Linked DNA regions of Persicimonas caeni. The protein of the gene in region 1 interacts with the protein of each later gene in a pairwise test. Links are inferred from orthologs where the notes say so. Each region holds a gene or a part of one and is shown on either strand. Other genes may lie near its edges.

The links. Proteins that work in one complex are often made in the same cells at the same time.
Region 2: the proteins of tsaE (region 1) and rlmB interact in binary tests that used the Escherichia coli proteins (3 or more experiments, as listed by UniProt). The link is inferred for Persicimonas caeni from one-to-one orthologs.

The regions. Positions count from the first base shown.
Region 1 is NZ_CP041186.1:7,742,154-7,745,319, reverse strand. Bases 113-3,002 are described here. They hold tsaE (tRNA (adenosine(37)-N6)-threonylcarbamoyltransferase complex ATPase subunit type 1 TsaE), read left to right. Parts: upstream 113-1,244; coding sequence 1,245-1,760; downstream 1,761-3,002. Other genes in these bases: FIV42_RS28785 (hypothetical protein), read left to right, coding at 2,982-3,002; FIV42_RS28790 (CPBP family intramembrane glutamic endopeptidase), read left to right, coding at 2,381-2,995; FIV42_RS28795 (hypothetical protein), read left to right, coding at 1,880-2,359; FIV42_RS28805 (hypothetical protein), read left to right, coding at 945-1,232; FIV42_RS28810 (protein kinase domain-containing protein), read left to right, coding at 113-920. In the rest of the region: more of FIV42_RS28810, read left to right, coding at 1-112; more of FIV42_RS28785, read left to right, coding at 3,003-3,166. UniProt on the Escherichia coli protein: Required for the formation of a threonylcarbamoyl group on adenosine at position 37 (t(6)A37) in tRNAs that read codons beginning with adenine.
Region 2 is NZ_CP041186.1:4,802,822-4,805,998, forward strand. Bases 39-2,939 are described here. They hold rlmB (23S rRNA (guanosine(2251)-2'-O)-methyltransferase RlmB), read left to right. Parts: upstream 39-1,066; coding sequence 1,067-1,813; downstream 1,814-2,939. Other genes in these bases: FIV42_RS17660 (proline--tRNA ligase), read left to right, coding at 39-246; pyrF (orotidine-5'-phosphate decarboxylase), read left to right, coding at 274-996; tuf (elongation factor Tu), read left to right, coding at 2,698-2,939. Also shown: more of FIV42_RS17660, read left to right, coding at 1-38; more of tuf, read left to right, coding at 2,940-3,177. UniProt on the Escherichia coli protein: Specifically methylates the ribose of guanosine 2251 in 23S rRNA.

The DNA.
Region 1 (3,166 bases):
TCGACTTGCCCGGCTTTGGCGACGACGAAGCCGACAGCGACGGCGAAGAGCGCTATCTCGTCCAAAAGGACGGCCTCGACTACGGTCCCTTCACAAAGCAGCAAGTTCTCGACCAGCTCTACGCCGACGACATCGACGAGTACACGCAGGTCCTCGACCGCGTCACCCAAGATCGCGTCGATCTGGGCGAAATGGACGAGTTCCGCGCCGAGGTCGAGGAGTATATCCCCAAGCGTGAAGAGCGCCGCCGCCGCGAAGCCGAGGCCCGCGCCGAGCTGGAGCGAAAGGTCAAGAAGGGCGCCTCCGTGGGCCTCATGATCGGCGTCGCCGTCGGCGTCGTCGTCCTCGTCGTGCAGGTGATCTGGTACCTCAATCTGCCGGACCCCGAGCCACTGCCGATGGAGAAGGCCTTCGCCTCGATGGACTACAAGTTCTTGCCGCCGCCCAAAGACTTTCAGACCGTCGCGGTGGACAAAGACCTGATGGCAAGTATCTTCAACCCCGAAGCAAGCGAGGAAGAAATCGCGCGCAAGATCAAGCGCCGCTCCAAAAAGCGCGGAGGCAAGCGCCGAAGCGGCTCTGGGGGCGGTAGCGGGGTCACCGAGGTCGACATGGGCAGCATGTCCGGCTCCTCGAAGCACCTGAGCGACTACGAGATCAACCAGATCATCATGTCGAACTTCGGCCAGCTTCGCGGCTGCATCATGCAGGAGCTCAAGAGCAACCGATCCTTCAAGGGTGTGACCGTGCAGTTCTTCATCCGTCCGTCGGGTACCACCGGTGGCGTGAAGATTCGCGAGGGCAAATACTCGAACCGCCCGGTCGGCCAGTGCCTCAAGCGTCGCTTCCGCTCGATGAAGTTCCCGGAGCATGGCGCTGTGAGCAACAAGGGCGTCACGTTCCCGCTTCGCGTACAATGACTCGAAATTTATAAAGGATAAAAAATGACTCCAGAAGTTCTCGAAGAAATTCTCGTCGAGCAATTCGACGCCGAAAAGGAAGGCGGCGATCTTCTCATCCCGACCGGCAAACGCGTCACGCTGCTTTTGCAGGCCGGCGACTCGTTGATGCCCGTCAACCGCGTGCGCCGCATCAGCTTTACGACCGACTACGTGTCGGTGACCACCGAGGAGGAGCGCTACTTCATCGACGTCGAGCGCCTCTTCGGCGTGCGCCAAGATGACTACGAGGCGCGTCCCGCCGACGCGCGTCCCGGCTTCCACCACGGCTAGTCGACCATTCTCATGGACGCTCCCCAATTTGACCCGCAGGCGTTCGGCCTGCCCGAAAGTCCGGCTCTGGTCCTCGACCTGAGCGACGAAGAAGTCACGCGTCGGCTGGGCAGGGCGCTCGCCCAGAGCCTGGACGCCGGCGCGTTTGTCGGGCTGATCGGCAACCTGGGCGCCGGCAAGACCACGCTGGTCCAGTCGCTGGTGCGCACGCTGGCCCCCGACGCCGAGGCGACCAGCCCCACCTACACACTCCTCAACGAGTACGAGACCGACCCGCCGGTGGTCCACGTCGACCTGTACAGGCTCGAGACCTACGACGAGCTCGAGTCGATCGGCTACTGGGACTACGCCGAATCGGGTTTCGCCATCACCTGTGTCGAGTGGCTCGACCGCATCCCCGAGGCGTGGCCTCGCGAGGGACTGATCCTCGAGATGGAGCGGGTCGACTCCCAGCGCACCGCGCGCCTGTGGGCGACCCCGGGCTTCGACACCGTGGCCGCCGATATCTCCGAACGCCTCACTTCTTGAGGCCCCTCGGAACACCCACGCCTCGACAGACGTTGCCCTTGACAGACTCCTTGCGGCGTGACAGCCGAGTCCACCGTGATTACATCTCGTTCAATGACGCGTTTACAAGCTCGACGACTATGACCAGCAGTAAGAACACCACATCGCAGGGCGAGCGCGAGGTCGAATTGCTCGCGCCGCGCCAAAAGCAGCTCATTCGTCAGGCGCTCACCGCCCGCTTCTCTGCGTTCTTGAAACCCGGCGAAAGCCTGGAGCTCGACGCCGAGCAGTCCGAGGACTACGTGTACGGCACCATCGCGGTGACCTCCGCCGACGAGTCGTTTCGCCTCGATCTCGAGGCGTCGATCTTGGCGGCCGACCAAAAGGCCGAGAAGCTCGACAGCCCGGAGCGGTTCTTGGAACTCGCCCTCGAGTTCTTGAAGCTGCAGCTCTACGAATTTTTCCGCCAGGACCGGCAGGAACGCTTTCATGTCGACTGGCGGCTCTATCCGGTCGAGAAGGCCACGATTCGCTTCCGCGGTCAGATCCGTAAGCCGAGCTTGGAACGTGAGGCTGACGCTTTGTTGGGCGAGGAAGACTCCGAGACGCCCGCCGACTGACCTCCGAAACGAGCCGCACCCATGAACAAAAGTATCACGGTAGGATTTGTCGTCGCGTTCTACGCCTTTTTGGGCGTGTTGGCCTGGGTGCTGGCGAGCATCTTCGGCGACATCAACCTACTCGTGTGGCACGACGCCAACGACACATCGGTCTACTTCGACGCCGTGCTCGGCGTCGCCGTCGGCATCGTCGTCGTTCTGGCGAGCAACGTGCTCGACCGTAAAGCCGAGTGGGCCAGGGAACTCGGGCGCGAGTTCGGACGCACCCTCGGGCCTCTGAGCACCGGTGACGCGTTCATCTTTGCGCTCGCCAGCGGCGTCGGCGAAGAATTGCTCTTTCGCGGATTCCTCCAGCAGATCCTTACCGAGGCCGTCTTCAGCGGCGCCTGGGCCGACTGGGCGGGTCTCATCGCAGCAAGCCTCATCTTCGGACTGATGCACGTCGGCCCGGACATCAAGAAGTTCTGGCCCTGGACGGCCATGGCGGTCGTACTCGGTGCTGGCTTTGGCTGGATGTACCTGTACACTGGAAACGTGCTCGCCCCGATACTGGCACACTTCACGATCAACTTCTTCAATTTGCAGTCGATCGGTCGCAAGTACGGACACCTGAAGGCCGGACATGAACAGCAGTAGTTTCGAACCCTATACCATCATCACCACGGTGCAGCCGCTGCTGATGCTCTGGGTCTTGGCGATCTCGTTCTTCACGACTCTCGCGGTGGTCGCCGTGCTCTCCAAAGGCCGAAGCTGGTACGAACTGGCCTGCTTCTTTCTGCTCATCTTCGTCGCCACGACCGTGCTCGG
Region 2 (3,177 bases), 2.9 Mb from region 1 along the record:
GGCGAAAAGCTCTACGAGGAGCTTCGGGCCGCGGGCATCGAGGTGACCCTCGACGACCGCGACGCCGGCGTCGGCCAGAAGTTCAAGGACGCCGACCTGGTCGGCATCCCCGTGCGCATCGCCATCGGCTCACGCGGTCTCAAGGACGGCAACGTCGAGATCAAGCTTCGCAGCGAGTCCGACATTCAGGATATCTCGGTCGACGAGGCCGTGGAGTACGTCAAAGGGCTCGTACAGAAAGGTTGAGACGCTTCTTTCGAGCAAGGCCACCCTATGAACGACGCACAACAAACTAAGCTTCGCGAGCATGTCATCAGCGCCCTCGACGTCGCCACGATGGACGAGGCGCTCGAGCTGGTGGACGCCCTCGACGGCAAGCTCTCGCTGTTCAAGGTGGGAAGCCGCATGTTCACACGCTACGGTCCGGCCTTGCTCGATGTCTTGGCGCAGCGTGATGTCGACGTCTTCTTGGACCTGAAGTTTCACGACATCCCCAACACGGTCGCCGGTGCGGTCGAAAGCGCGCTGAGCTTCGAATCGGTGTTCATGATGACGGTTCACGCCTCCGGCGGCGCCGACATGATCGCCCGGGCCGTCGAGGCGGCCGCTCAGCGCACCGACAACCCTCCCAAGATCGTCGCGGTGACCGCGCTCACCAGCCTGTCGCCCGACGACATGTCGCAGATCGGCGTCGAGCTCGCCCTCGACGAATGGGCCTACAGCCTCGGCGAGCTGGCGCTCGACGCCGGCGCCGACGGCCTAGTCTGCTCGGCTCACGAGGCCGCCCAGATGCGCGATCGCTTCGGCGACGATCCCCTGCTGGTCACCCCGGGCATTCGCCCCGAGAAGAAGATGGCCAAAGACGACGACCAGAGCAGGGTGATGACGCCCAAAGACGCGCTCGACACCGGAAGCGACTACTTGGTGATCGGTCGGCCTATCTATCAGGCCGACGATCCGGCAGGGGCAGTCGAAGAGATTGGCAGCTCGCTTTGACGCGTGGCCTGTAACGCACTCCAAGCCAACTCGGGGCCCCCAACAACCATAAAAGCCAAATCGAAAAACCATGCACATCTACGGCGTACACCCCTCAGAAGAGCTTCTCCGCACGGCCCCCGACCAGATCTACGAGATCTACGCGGCCGATCCGTACGCTTCAAAACTCGAAGACGTGCGCGAAATGGTCAAAACCCTCGGTCTTCGCCTCCAACAGGCGTCCTACGACGAGCTCGATCGCATGGCAGAGGGGGGCAATCACCAAGGAATAGTGATTCAGACGCGCCCGTTCGAATACGTTGCGTTGGGTGATCTCCTCGACGCGACCGCCGACGCGAGCCGCGCATGCGTGCTGGTGCTCGACCAGATTCAAGATCCGCACAATCTCGGCGCGATCCTGCGCAGTTCGGCTGCCATGGGCGTCGACGGGGTGATCATTCCCAAAGATCGGGCCGCAGGTGTCACCGCGGCGGTGGTGCGTGCTTCGGCCGGACAGGCCCTGCGCGTACCCGTGGCGCGTATCACAAATATCGCCCGCACCCTCGACGAGCTCAAAGAGCATGGATGGTGGACGGCCGGCGCTATGCTCGGCGAACACACCACCGATCTGTGGGACATGGACTTCGAGATGAAGACCGCGTTGGTCATGGGCAGCGAACACCAGGGAATCCGGCGTCTGGTCGGCGAGAAATGTGATTTCAAAGTGCGTATCCCGATGGCGGCAGGTGTCGAGAGCCTCAACGTGGCTTCCGCTGCCTCCATCATGCTCTACGAGGTGCGTCGACAGTGGGCCACCGGTGGATCGCAGGAGGGCTGAACAAGCGGTCGCGGGACGTTTTTCAAAGACTTCCCAAATAAAGTTTATATTCTGCTTGACAGGCCCCGAAACAGACTATATTACTCTCCGTCCGCTGGCGGCGCCGGGCGTCGCAGTCACGCCCGAGTGGGCGAGCAAATGAGCTTCCGCTGGCGTAGCTCAACTGGCAGAGCAGCTGCCTTGTAAGCAGCAGGTCATGGGTTCGAATCCCATCGCCAGCTTTCGCCGCCAGGTCGCATGACCGAAGGCGATTGACAATTTGGTTTGAGGTGGGGTTCCCGAGCGGTCAAAGGGACCAGACTGTAAATCTGGCGGCTTAGCCTTCGAAGGTTCGAATCCTTCCCCCACCACTACGAAATCTCCCTTCGGGGATGATTTCAGCAACAGGTTGCAATAGCAGCCTGTGCGGGAGTAGCTCAGTTGGCAGAGCATCAGCCTTCCAAGCTGAGGGTCGCGGGTTCGAATCCCGTCTCCCGCTTGTGGTTCCGCCCGAGGGCGGGCCACAGGCATCTTCTGCCGCCGGTTCAAATACGACTTGATTGCTCGTCAGGAACAGGCTAAAGAAGGCGACGCGAACGAGACGTATCGTGAAGGTTGCGACTCGCCGCAGTATGTGTGCCCTTGTAGCTCAGTTGGTAGAGCACATCCATGGTAAGGATGGGGTCACCGGTTCAAGTCCGGTCAAGGGCTCTTAAGATGCATGCTCCCACCTCATCCCGCCTTCGGGCGGGATGAGGCCGAGGCGACTCCCTGAGTCGCTCATTTTTTTACCAGCGGCTTTTTTGCCAGCGGCTTAATCAGCACGCAGCCAAAACTACGCACGCGACCGGTCGGTCAGGTTTCACCGATTCATGTCGTAGTGACACCGTTTAAGGAGTCGAATCATGGCTAAAGAGAAATTCGAAAGAACAAAACCGCACCTGAACATCGGGACCATCGGTCACGTTGACCACGGTAAGACCACCCTGACCGCGGCGATTACCCGCGTGCTCAGCGACAAAGGTCTGGCGACCAACGTCGACTTCGAAAACATCGATAAGGCTCCCGAAGAGCGCGAGCGTGGTATCACCATCTCGACGGCGCACGTCGAGTACGAGACCGACAACCGCCACTACGCTCACGTCGACTGCCCGGGCCACGCCGACTACGTCAAGAACATGATCACCGGTGCCGCCCAGATGGACGGCGCGATCCTGGTGGTCTCGGCTGCCGACGGCCCCATGCCCCAGACCCGCGAGCACATCCTGCTCGCCCGTCAGGTCGGCGTGCCGGCGATCGTCGTGTTCCTCAACAAGGCCGACATGGTCGACGACGAGGAACTGCTTGAGCTGGTCGAACTCGAGGTGCGCGAGCTCCTCGAGAAG